Regions from separate parts of the Rhizobium sp. YS-1r genome, predicted to be linked through region 2. Evidence: predicted binding sites of a transcription regulator. Region 2 holds the regulator's gene; each other region holds the start of a gene.
The links. Region 2 encodes PhoB, which activates phosphate uptake and scavenging genes when phosphate is short. Its sites were predicted from a motif close to TGTCATNNANCTGTCAT; they were not measured.

Region 1 (4,227 bases), on a different contig from region 2:
AGCCGATCACTTCGGCCTCGACAAGGTCAAGGAACGCATTATCGAGTATCTGGCCGTCCAGGCGCGCGCAACCAAGATCAAGGGCCCCATCCTGTGCCTCGTCGGCCCCCCGGGCGTCGGCAAGACCTCGCTTGCCCAGTCGATCGCCAAGGCGACCGGCCGCGAATATGTCCGCATGGCGCTCGGCGGCGTCCGTGACGAAGCCGAAATCCGCGGTCACCGCCGCACCTATATCGGCTCGATGCCCGGCAAGGTCATCCAGTCGATGAAGAAGGCGAAGAAGTCCAACCCGCTCTTCCTGCTCGACGAGATCGACAAGATGGGCATGGACTTCCGCGGCGACCCGTCTTCGGCGCTGCTCGAAGTGCTGGACCCGGCACAGAACTCGACCTTCATGGACCATTACCTGGAAGTCGAATACGACCTGTCCGACGTGATGTTCATCACCACGGCAAACACGCTGAACATCCCGGCACCGCTGATGGACCGTATGGAAATCATCCGCATCGCCGGTTACACCGAGGACGAGAAGCGTGAGATCGCCAAGCGTCACCTTCTGCCGAAGGCAATCAAGGAGCATGCGCTGCAGCCGAACGAATTCTCGGTGAGCGACGATGCCCTGATGGCGATCATCCAGCAGTACACCCGTGAAGCGGGCGTCCGTAACTTCGAACGTGAACTGATGAAGCTCGCACGCAAGGCGGTGACCGAGATCATCAAGGGCAAGACGAAGTCGGTCGAGGTCACGGCTGCCAACATCAATGACTATCTCGGCGTTCCGCGCTTCCGCCACGGCGAGGCCGAACGTGAGGATCAGGTTGGTGTCGTCACCGGTCTCGCCTGGACGGAAGTCGGCGGCGAACTCCTGACGATCGAAGGCGTCATGATGCCGGGCAAGGGCCGCATGACGGTCACCGGCAACCTGAAGGAAGTCATGAAGGAGTCCATCTCGGCGGCGGCATCCTATGTCCGTTCGCGCGCTGTGGATTTCGGCATCGAACCTCCGCGCTTCGACAAGTCGGATATCCACGTCCACGTTCCGGAAGGGGCGACCCCGAAGGACGGCCCGTCGGCGGGTGTCGCCATGGCCACCGCGATCGTCTCGGTCATGACCGGCATTCCGGTCAACAAGGACGTCGCCATGACCGGCGAGATCACGCTTCGCGGCCGTGTTCTGCCGATCGGCGGTCTCAAGGAGAAGCTCCTTGCGGCGCTGCGCGGCGGCATCAAGAAGGTTCTGATCCCGGAAGAAAACGCCAAGGACCTGGCGGAGATTCCGGACAATGTGAAGAACAACATGGAGATCATTCCTGTCTCGCGTATGGGTGAAGTGATCCGCCAGGCGCTTGTCCGCCAGCCCGAGCCGATCGAATGGGACGGCACGGTGGAAACGCCGGTGATTGCGACCGTCGAAGGGGTCGACGACGTCGGAACTGCGGTCGCCCACTGATCGATCGTCTTTTGGTCATGCCAAATTGGCACTATCCACGGAAAAAGCCGGTTTCAAGCCGGCTTTTTTTGTGAAAACTGCCGCATACCCCTTGTTTTTCAGGCGATTGCGGAGCTTTTGGGTTGCCAAGGCCTGACACCGAACTATTGTCGGCGCCGAAATACATGAGTCGTTCCAAAACCGCTGAAAGGGGTGGAAACATGAACAAGAACGAATTGGTATCCGCAGTGGCCGAAAAAGCCGGTCTCTCCAAGGCTGATGCCGCATCTGCTGTTGATGCCGTTTTTGAGACCGTACAGGCTGAGCTGAAGAAGGGTGGTGACATTCGTCTCGCCGGCTTCGGCAGCTTCTCCGTTTCCCGTCGCGAGGCATCCAAGGGCCGCAACCCGTCGACCGGCGCCGAAGTCGACATTCCGGCACGCAACGTGCCGAAGTTCTCGGCCGGCAAGGGCCTGAAGGACGCTGTCAACAGCTAACGCGCTGCCTCCGGGCAACCCTGTAGCAGTCTCAATAACGGAAAGGCCTGGGTTTCCCGGGCCTTTTTCGTTTTCTCAGAACATCGTAGGTTGGGCAGCTCCAACGTGTGAAAACCGTCATCCCTCTGTCATGCGCATGCTCCAATAACCAGCGACGGTTTTATGGACAGGAGGGCTCCTATGACATTCCGTATTCACGCCGCGCTGACAGCGGTGCTTCTCGCCTCGGTCGCAGCGCCTGCCAGCGCAGAGCAGGTCTTCAACCGCATCGCATCCTTCCCCGTTGCCAGCAATCTTCCTGCGGACAAGGACAAGCTGACGACCACGTCGGCGGAAATCATCACCGCCAGCGAAGACGGCAATACGCTGATCTATTCCGACAGCCCGCTTGGCGCGATCGGTTTCATCGACATCACCGATCCCAAGGCTCCGAAGGCGCTCGGCGCGCTGTCCCTAGACGGCGAGCCTACATCCGTAGCCGCAGTCGGCTCCAAGGTTCTCGCCGCCGTCAATACGTCGGAAAGCTACGTGAAGCCGTCCGGCAAGCTGAATGTCGTGGATATCGCGTCGAAGAAGATCGAAGCAACCTGCGACCTCGGCGGCCAGCCGGATTCGATCGCTATTTCGAAGGACAAGACCTTTGCTGCGATCGCCATCGAAAACGAGCGCGACGAGGACGTGAACGACGGCGCCATTCCGCAGATGCCGGTCGGTGATCTGGTCATCGTGTCGCTGAAGGATGGTGCCGCCGACTGCGCCTCCATCAAGCATGTCTCGCTGACCGGCCTTGCGGAGATCGCGCCGGAAGATCCGGAACCGGAATTCGTTGCCATCAACGATGCCGGCGAGATAGCCGTCACGCTGCAGGAGAACAACCACATCGCCATCATCGATGGCAAGACAGCGACCGTCGTCGGCCATTTCTCCGCTGGCAAGACCGATCTGGAAGGCATCGACAACAAGACCGACGGCCAGCTTTCCTTCACCGGCAAGGCGGAGGGCGTATTGCGCGAACCGGATGCCATCAAGTGGCTGGACAACAACCGCCTCGTTATCGCCAATGAAGGTGACTGGAAGGGTGGTTCGCGCAGCTTCACGATCTTCGATCGTACTGGCAAGGTTCTCTACGAGTCCGGCGCGTCGCTGGAACGCGAAATCGCCCGCATTGGACATTTCCCGGACAAGCGTGCGAAGTCGAAGGGCGTTGAACTGGAAGGCATGGAGTTCGCTTCCTTCAATGGCCAGAACTACATCTTCATTCTTTCCGAACGCGCTTCCGTCGTGGCCGTCTACAAGGATACCGGCGCCGAACCGCAACTTGCCCAGCTTCTGCCGTCGGGCATTTCGCCGGAAGGTGCTGTCGCCATTCCTGGCCGTAACCTGTTTGCCACCGCCAACGAAGTCGATCTTGGCGAAGACGGCGGTGCACGCTCGCATGTGATGATTTACGAGCTTGCCGAAGGCCAGCCGAGCTATCCAACGCTCGTTTCCAAGGATGTCGACGGCAACGTGCTCGGCTGGGGCGCTCTGTCCGGTCTCGTCGGCGATGCTGAAAAGGACGGCATCCTCCATGCCGTCAGTGATTCCTTCTATGGCATGCAGCCGTCGATCTTCACCATCGACACGACCAGGACGCCGGCTGAGATCACCAATGTCCTGCGCGTGACCCGCGGAGGGCAGCCGGCCCAGAAGCTCGACATCGAAGGTATCGCGCTCGATGGCAAGGGCGGCTTCTGGCTTGCGTCGGAGGGTGATGCCTCCAAGCTGGTCGGGCACGGCCTCTACAGCGTCAGCGCCAAGGGCGAGATCAAGACCGAGATCGGCCTGCCGGCGGATCTGCTTTCCAACGAGAGCCGTTACGGCTTCGAAGGCATCACCACCGTTGGCTCCGGCGACGACCTGACGCTCTGGATGGCAATCCAGCGCGAATGGAAGGACGACCCGAAGGGCACCGTGAAGCTCGTCTCCTATAAGCCGAAGAGCAAGGAATGGGGTGCCGTCCGCTATCCACTGGAGAAGGCAGATGCCGGTTGGGTCGGTCTGTCGGAAATCACCGCGCATGGCGATTACGTCTACATCATCGAGCGCGACAACCAGATCGGCGACAATGCCAGGCTGAAGAAGCTCTATCGCGTCGCAATCGCCGACCTCAAGCCGGGCAAGATCGGCAGCGAACTGCCGCTGGTGAAAAAGGAAGAAGTCCACGACTTCATCCCGGACCTGAAGGTGACCAACGGCTATGTCCTCGACAAGCTCGAAGGCTTTACCTTCGACAAGTCTGGCAAGGCCTTTGCCGTCACC
Region 2 (4,227 bases):
GGAGAACATTTACGATCCCAAGGTGGACCCGGTTCAGCTGCGCGCCAAGGTCGGCATGGTGTTCCAGAAGCCGAACCCTTTCCCGAAGTCGATCTACGAGAACGTCGCCTATGGCCCGCGCATTCATGGTCTGGCGCGAAAGAAGTCGGAGCTGGACGATATCGTGTCTTCGGCCCTGCAGAAGGCAGGACTGTGGGGCGAGGTGAAGGATCGTCTCGACAGCCCAGGTACGGGCCTTTCCGGCGGTCAGCAGCAGCGCCTGTGCATTGCGCGCGCCGTTGCCGTCAGCCCGGAAGTGATCCTGATGGACGAACCCTGTTCGGCGCTCGATCCGATCGCCACCGCCAAGGTCGAGGAGCTGATCCACGAACTGCGCGAAAACTTCACGATCGTCATCGTGACGCACTCGATGCAGCAGGCGGCCCGCGTATCGCAACGCACTGCCATGTTCCATCTCGGAAACCTGGTTGAGGAGAACGATACCGACAAGATGTTCACCAATCCGGATGACCAGCGTACGCAGGACTACATCATGGGCCGCTTCGGCTGATCGCCGGTTGCGGGCCCTTTCTGACAATCTGAGGATAAGACCATGTCTTCGACACATATCCTGTCTGCCTATGACGACGAACTGAAATATCTGAGCCGCCGGATTTCGGAGATGGGCGGGCTTGCGGAGCAGATGTGCGCGGATGCAGTGCGGGCACTGGTCAATTCCGATGCCGCCCTTGCCCAGAAGGTGATCTCCGACGATGTGATCCTCGACCATGCCGAGCGCGATATCGGCGACAAGGCGATCGTGACGATCGCCCGCCGCCAGCCGGTTGCGGGCGACCTGCGCGACATCGTCGGATCGCTGCGCATCGCCTCCGATCTGGAGCGGGTCGGCGACCTCGGCAAGAACACTGCCAAGCGGGTGATCGCGGTGCAGGGCACCGGTGTGCCGCGCAAGCTCGCGCGCGGCATCGAGCACCTGTCGGACCTGGCGCTGACGCAGCTGAAGGAAGTGCTGGACGTCTATTCGAGCCGTTCGGCCGAGAAGGCGGAGGCGATCCGCATCCGCGACGAGGAAATCGACGCGATGTACACGTCGCTGTTCCGCGAGCTTTTGACCTACATGATGGAAGATCCGCGCAACATCACCACCTGCACGCATCTTCTGTTCTGTGCCAAGAACATCGAGCGTATCGGCGACCACGCCACCAACATCGCCGAGACGATCTACTACATGACGACCGGCGCCCAGCCGGAAGGCGAGCGTCCGAAGGACGATACGTCGAACACGCTCGGCGCGATCACGGAATAATGGCGCCGAATGACGATGGAATGGTGACGGAGCTAAGACGGAATGCAGCCGAAGATCGCGGTCGTGGAGGATGAGGAGGCGCTGAGCGTGCTTCTTCGCTACAACCTTGAAGCGGAAGGTTATGAGGTGGAGACGATTCTGCGCGGGGATGAAGCCGAGATCAGGCTTCAGGAACGCACGCCGGATCTTCTGATCCTCGACTGGATGTTGCCCGGTGTTTCCGGCATCGAACTCTGCCGGCGGCTGAGGATGCGGCCGGAGACGGAGCGACTGCCGATCATCATGCTGACGGCGCGCGGCGAGGAGAGCGAACGGGTCCGCGGGCTTGCGACCGGCGCCGATGACTATGTCGTAAAGCCGTTCTCGACGCCGGAACTGATGGCGCGAGTGAAGGCGATGCTGCGGCGCGCGCGTCCGGAAGTGCTGTCGAGCGTCCTGCGCTGCGGCGACATCGAGCTGGACCGGGAGACGCACAGGGTGCATCGCAAGAGCCGCGAAGTGCGGCTCGGCCCGACGGAGTTCCGGCTTCTGGAATTCCTGATGGCCGCGCCCGGCCGGGTCTTCTCGCGCTCGCAGCTTCTCGACGGGGTGTGGGGCCACGACATCTATGTGGACGAGCGCACCGTCGACGTGCATGTCGGACGCCTCAGGAAGGCGCTCAACTTCTCCAACATGCAGGATGTCATCCGCACCGTCCGCGGCGCCGGATACTCGATGGAAGGACACTAGGGAGAGCACCGCGATGGGAGCGCGAGTTGTCGTGGTGATCGATGGCGATGAAACGCTGCGCGAAGTGCTGCGGTTCTCCCTTGTCGATGAAGGTTTCGACGTGACGCTGCTTTCGGCGGGCTCCGAGCTGATGGAGCGGTTGGTTTCGAGCCTTCCCGATGTACTGGTGCTGAGTTCGTCCCTTCCGGGGCTGAATGGCATCGAGATCTGCCGAAGACTTCGTACCGAACCAGCAACGATGCGGGTGCCCGTGGTCCTGCTTGTTCCGGCGGAAAGCGAGAGCGACAGGCTGACGGGTCTCGCTGCCGGCGCGGATGACTGCCTCGTAGAGCCATTCCCCTCCGTCGAGCTTGCCATAAGGGTGAAGAACCTTCTTCGCCGCATGCATCCGAATCTTCTGAGCCATATGATCAGGGTCGGAGACCTGACCCTCGACCGCGAAGCACACAGGGTCCACAGGCAGAAGAAGGAAGTCAGGCTCGGCCCCACCGAGTTCCGGCTTCTCGAGTTCCTGATGCGGTATCCGGGACGGGTCTATTCGCGGACGGAGCTGAAAAGGTCGCTCTGGGGTGATGGTGCAACCGTGGACGAGCGCGCCGTCGACGTGCACATCGGTCGCCTCCGGAAGGGCATCAGCCTGGGCAAGGCTGACCAGGTGATCCGGACCGTCCGCGGAGCGGGCTACGCCCTCGGCGACGTCTGAATTTTCTCGCGATCGTTGGAAGGCCTATGCTGCTTTTCTTTAGGGCTTCGCCGAGGGGCCTGCATCTCCTGTTTGTCGTGTCTTGTCAGGCCTGCGAACCACCGAAAGGTCCAGCTGCTGGTCTTGTTGCTCTGTAGCGGGCGAAGGCGATCGCTCCGAACAGGCCGACGGCCGCCGCGCCTCCCAGAATGCTGATCGATACTGCCTGGCCGACCCCCCAAGTTCCCAGCATGACAGCGAACGCAAAGGGGGCAAGTGCTGAGGAAAACTGGCGTGCGGCGGTCACCCAGCCGAGCCGTGCGCCATAACCGTGCCTTCCGAAAAGCTCCAGTGGAAGCGTTCCCCCGACGATGCTTGCGAGCCCCGATCCCAGACCGAACAGGATCGCGAATGCGATGAGACCGGGGAGCCACGGACTTGTCGCCATCAGGACGATAAGGGCGACGGCGAGCAATCCCGCGGAGATCACGGCGAGCACCGTCTGTGACAAGCGCCCTCCGAAGATCATGTTCAGGAGGCGGCTGGCGACCTGCGAGGGACCGAAGAGGGTGGAGACCATGAGGCCTGCCGTGCCAAGCCCAAGTGCTGTCAGCAGCGGAACCATGTGGACCAGCACGGAGGCCAGCACGAATCCTTCCAGGGCAAAGCCCGCAAGCATCAGAATAAAGACGCCACTGAACGCGGGGCCGGCTTCAGGCTGAACGGCCATCGCTCCGGATTGATTTACTGATGCCCGTGGTTCGGGCACGTCGCGGGGCAGTCTCCCGACCCACCAATGGATCGGAAGGCACACGGCGATATTCAGGATCGCGAAGACGAGGTAGATCTCACGCCAGCCGAGATAGTCATGCAGTGTTGCCGTGAGCGGCCAGAAGAGCGTTGATGCGAATCCCGCGATCAGCGTCAGATGGGTTATGCTGCGCTGTGGCTTGCTGCCTCCAACCTGCACGATCGCTGCAAATGCCGTGCTGTAGAGAACGAAGCTGGAGGCGATCTCCATTGCGACGAGTGAAATACCGAACGTCGTCGCATTCGGCGATGCGGCCGCGCAGCCAAGCGAGATGGCGGCAGCAAGCGAACCGGGGACCATGAGCCGGCCGGCTCCGAACCGGTCCGCCCAGTTTCCCGCTCTCGGTGCGAACAGTCCGCCAACCAGCAGCGCCACCGATAGCAGCCCGAAAAGCCTGTCTTGTTGGATGGAGAAGTCTCGTGCCATGTCCGGCGCGAGGATGCTGAAGGAATAATAAAGGGTACCGTAGCCGATGATCTGTGTTGCGCCGAGCGCCCAGATCAGGCGCGCGGGAGCTTTCCGCTCGGTCATTCTGCAGGTTCCACATCGTTCCGTTCCACCGCAGTGGATGTACCACAGCCACAACCAGCTTTGCCATCAGTCTTGGCCTTCATGTCGGCGATGCAGCACGCGTCGACTTCAGAAAGAGCAGGACCACCGCAGCAGCCACCGGACGCTGCCTCTGCGAGCACTGGATTG
Region 3 (4,227 bases), on a different contig from region 2:
TGTCGGTCTGACGCGCCAGATCCTCCGCAGTGGTCGCACCGCGAGGCTCTAGATTGTTGGGACCCGACCCCGCACCGGAGCCATCATCCAGGGTGGTGAAGAAGTTGAGAAGATTGAAGCTGGACACCGTCAGCCGGCCACCGAGATCGTCCGGCGCATCCGGACGGGCAAGCCCGTTGGTCGTCTCGTCGACCGGCAGGACGCCGTCGACCAGCATCTTGTATTCACCGAAACTATAGCTGAGGACACCGTCGACCGATCCGACGAGCTCCGCCCCGAGCCTCAGCGTCGGCCCGTCCTCGGTGAATGTATCGCCGGCATCCAGATAACCGTTGCCGTTGTCCCCGACAGAGGCAGGGACATAACGGAACTCGTCCGGATTCTGGGCGGACGAACCGTCGTCCAGGGTCAGCCGATTGTTGGCATTGGCCTCCATCAGCGCCTGGATCTCTTCCTGCTGCGTGGTGGGGTCATAAATCTGAGTGGGCTGATATTGGGAGCCGGCAGACACCGTGATTTCGCCATAACGGTCGAGATCGAAATTCTCGATCACGGTCAGCGGGTCATCCGTGCCGCTTGCCAGCGTAATCGCCATTCCCTCGTAATGTTCGAGATTGGCGGCAAAGTCCGGTGAAAGAGTGATCGCCGCCGAGCTCGGCTGAGCGTTGCCGCTCGAAATGGAGATGATGTCGGTGACATCGGTGATTTCGGTAAAATCGAAATATTCGGCCACCGTTCCGGCGACTTCCACATAGTCGCCGACGGTCACGCTCGGAGTTCCCCCGGTAAAGACGAAGATGCCTTCCGAAGTAGTGCTGTCCCCATCGGCATCGCCGTCTTCCTCCTGAAGGTAGAAGCCGTCTGCAACCGTGTAAGTCACGATTGCAGAAACGAGCACATATTCGCCGACGAGGAAGCTGGCAGTACCGCTGCCCTGAACCTCGGAAATGAGATAGGCGGTCGGCTCACCGCCACCGCCGGGATCACTTTCATTGGCGGCACCTGGGGTCTGGTCCTGGGGACCGACCCAATCGGCCGGACCGTCACCGGTCCGCTGCAGCGACAGGCCTGCAGTCTCGTTGCCCGCCTCCGCCACACCGATATCGGTCGAGGTCGTGCCCGCAGCCGCTCCGTTCGACGCCGTAAAGCTGCCTTCATAAGACAGGAATTCGATCAGCGTTCCGTTATCGGAGAGCGCCACGCCGTCCGGCGCGCCGTTCTGGACGCCGTTGGCCGGCAACTCCCATACGTAATAGTCGTATTCGCCGTCCGAGGTCATCGAAAGGCTGGAAACGTCCGCCGAACCATAGGTGGAGCCGCCATTTCCGTTATAGAGTTCGACCAGGAGTCCGGAGACATCGGCGCCGACAGCGACGCGGATCTCGATGAATTCGCCCGTATCGGTGCCGGCATTGTCGTAGTGGATTTCGTTGATGCGCGGTGCGACGGGAGCGGCTTCATCCGCCCCGTTGATAGCAATCGTAACGTCCTGTTCGGTCCCGTCCGTGCTCACGACTGTGAAACTGTCGGTGAGGCTCTCACCATCGCCGAGCGCATCGACAGCAGCATTGTCGTTGTCGAGCGTATAGGTCCAGTTGCCTTCTTCGTCGATGCTGTAGGTACCGTAGCCCATAACGCTCGACTGGTCGCCCGCAGCTCGGAAGCGATCGTCATTATCGACGTCGTCGGCGACGAGCCGGCCGGTCGCGGCCGGCGTTCCCGATCCGGCACCACCAGCCTCGGTTACCAACCCGCTAGCATCTCCGGTAATGACAGCGGCATCATTCGCACCGGTGATCGTCACTTCCACGGTTGCAGTGCCGGTGCCGCCCCTGCCGTCGTCAACCGTATAGGTGAAGCTGTCGACGGCGGTTTCGCCTTCGTTCAGGTGCTGGAAAATACTGCCTGGATCGTAGGAGACGACACCGCTCGCAAGCGAGACGGATGCGCCGGCCGTGCTTGTCCCCGAAACGGCAGTGACCGAGATCTGGTCTCCATCGAAGTCCCGGTCGTTCGCAGTCAGGTCGCGCGCACTGATCGCAAGTGCGCCGTCCTCATCCGTCGACACTGCATCGTCGCCGGCAAGCACGGCATTGTTGCGGCCATCGAGATAGAGCGTATAGCTGCTCGCGGTAAAGCGGATGGCTTCGATATCGTTGAGGATATCCTGATCACCATCGGCGTCGGTCATCGTAAAGAAGATGTCGGACAGGCGTGTGATCTGCGGCAGGCGATAATCGGATATGCTTCCCGAATAGATCGCAGTGTCGAAACCCCGCCCGCCGGAGATCAGATCGCTGCCGTCGCCGCCCTCGATCTGATCATTTCCGTCCCCCGCAATGACTAAGTCATTCCCCGCGCCTGCCTCGATGCGGTCATCACCGCCAAGACCGGTGATGATGTCGTTACCTGGGCTACCCTCGATATGATCGGCCAGGCGGGTCCCAAAATAGAGCCGTGGGAGGGAAAAGAAGAAGGACATCTATGCAACCCCTTGTTGGAGGACGATGGATGGCTTGACATAGCAGCCGACTACGACAGTCGCTTGACATATGCTAATTAGCAAGGACGGGCAGGTCCTACGTGCCGATCGTCTATGCTTAGCGACGTCTTCGGCTTAGTCCTCCCGAAACGCCCGATTGAAGCTGTCAACGATCGGTCTCGTCAGATACTCGAAAAAGGTGCGCTCGCTCGTCTTGATGTAGGTTTCCACCGGCATGCCGGGATAGATCTGCTCCATCTTGATTTCCGGCGGCAGCGCATCGGTCATGCGCAACCGCGCGGTGTAGTAGGGCTGGTCATTGTTGTTCTGATCGACCAGCCGGTCAGCCGAGAGGTAGAACACGGTCGCATCAACGGTCGGCGTCGTGCGGGTATTGAGCGCGCTGAAGCGCAACCGCGCCTCTTGCCCCACCTTGATGACGTCCACATCCTGCGGGGAAACGCGTGCTTCAATCATCAGGCTGGATGCGGTTGGAAGAAGTTCGAGCAGGGTGTCGCCCGGACGGACAACACTCCCGCGGCTGTTAAATGCCATTTCAACGATGATCCCGTCGCTCGGCGACCGGATCACGATCCGGTCTAGAATGGCCTTGGCCGCACGTCGCTGCTCATCGGCGTCAGCAATTTGGACGCGCACCTCGTTGAGCTCGGAGATTGCCGTCTCGACGCGCTGCGTCTTCAGCCTGGCTATTTGTTCCTCGGCTTCGGCGATTTGTGTGCGCGATGTCAGAATGGACGCCTTCGTCTGGCCAAGCTCGCCCAGAAGGTCGGCCTCGCTTCGCAGCAGAGCCGTATACTCGGACCGATCCGTCAGGCCTTTGTCCAGCAGCCCCTTCTTCCGTTCTGCTTCCTCCTGGACGACCTCGATCTGCCGTTCCACTGCGATCTGCTGAGCTGCCATTCCTTCGATCTGATCATTCAGCGCATTGATACGTTGCTGCAGGATGGCAGCTTCCTGACGGTGGCGTGCCAGGCGTGCCGTGAATTCGGCCGACTGCTCGGCAAGGACGTCGCTTTCGCCTCCCGGCCCGGTCGTTCTTTCGAGACTTTCCGGAAAGACAAGCTGATCGACGCCATCCCGCTCGGCCGTAAGCCGCGTGGCGCGTGCCGAAAGGGCAACGAGTTGCTTCTGGATTCGATTGTACTGGACGAGAGCACTGGTTCCATCGAGTTCGAAGAGCGGTTGCCCGGCTTTGACGCGGGCGCCTTCCTGAACGAGAATCTTGTCGACGATACCACCTTCCAGATGCTGAACACGCTGGTTTTGCCCGGCAGCAGCAACGACACCCGGCGCAACGGCGGCGCCGGCCAGCGGAGCAAGCGATGCCCAGGCGCCAAAACCAAAGATGAAAAGAAAGGTCGCGCCAAGCCCGACAGCCGCGACCCGCCGCGTACTGGTCGGAACACCTCTGGCCCAATCTGCTTTGTCGTTCATCTCCGTCATTCTCCGGCAGCTGCCTCAACGCCTGACATCGGTGACACTGGCAAACTGTCCAAGCACAACAGGCTGCGAGGCATTGCCGGCACCCCGCCTTTGGCTCTCCCGCAGAGCCTGCGCCTTTTCGGCCTGACGCCGAAGTACCTCCTCGCGAGGGCCGTATTCTTCCAGGCTTCCATCACGCATGACCATGATGCGGTCCGCTGTTTCGACGACCGAGCGTCTTTGCGTTGCGATGAGGACGGTGATCGCCTCCGCTTTCGCCATCGCAAGCGCTCGCTCTAGAG

Region 1: JL39_RS13010 (esterase-like activity of phytase family protein) is a predicted target of PhoB. The motif match lies at 2,042-2,058, and genes of this name have one in related genera.
Region 3: JL39_RS17835 (ExeM/NucH family extracellular endonuclease) is a predicted target of PhoB. The motif match lies at 2,535-2,551, and genes of this name have one in related genera.

What each region holds. Positions count from the first base shown of each region.
Region 1 is NZ_JPYQ01000013.1:199,445-203,671, forward strand. It holds gene lon (endopeptidase La) at 1-1,450, shown strand, start outside; gene hupB (DNA-binding protein HupB) at 1,651-1,926, shown strand; gene JL39_RS13010 (esterase-like activity of phytase family protein) at 2,107-4,227, shown strand, end outside.
Region 2 is NZ_JPYQ01000012.1:33,783-38,009, reverse strand. It holds gene pstB (phosphate ABC transporter ATP-binding protein PstB) at 1-550, shown strand, start outside; gene phoU (phosphate signaling complex protein PhoU) at 593-1,306, shown strand; gene phoB (phosphate regulon transcriptional regulator PhoB) at 1,349-2,035, shown strand; gene JL39_RS11315 (winged helix-turn-helix domain-containing protein) at 2,049-2,738, shown strand; gene arsK (arsenite efflux MFS transporter ArsK) at 2,824-4,059, opposite strand; gene JL39_RS11305 (FAD-dependent oxidoreductase) at 4,056-4,227, opposite strand, start outside.
Region 3 is NZ_JPYQ01000024.1:395,702-399,928, forward strand. It holds gene JL39_RS17835 (ExeM/NucH family extracellular endonuclease) at 1-2,482, opposite strand, end outside; gene JL39_RS17840 (HlyD family type I secretion periplasmic adaptor subunit) at 2,618-3,937, opposite strand; gene JL39_RS17845 (type I secretion system permease/ATPase) at 3,962-4,227, opposite strand, start outside.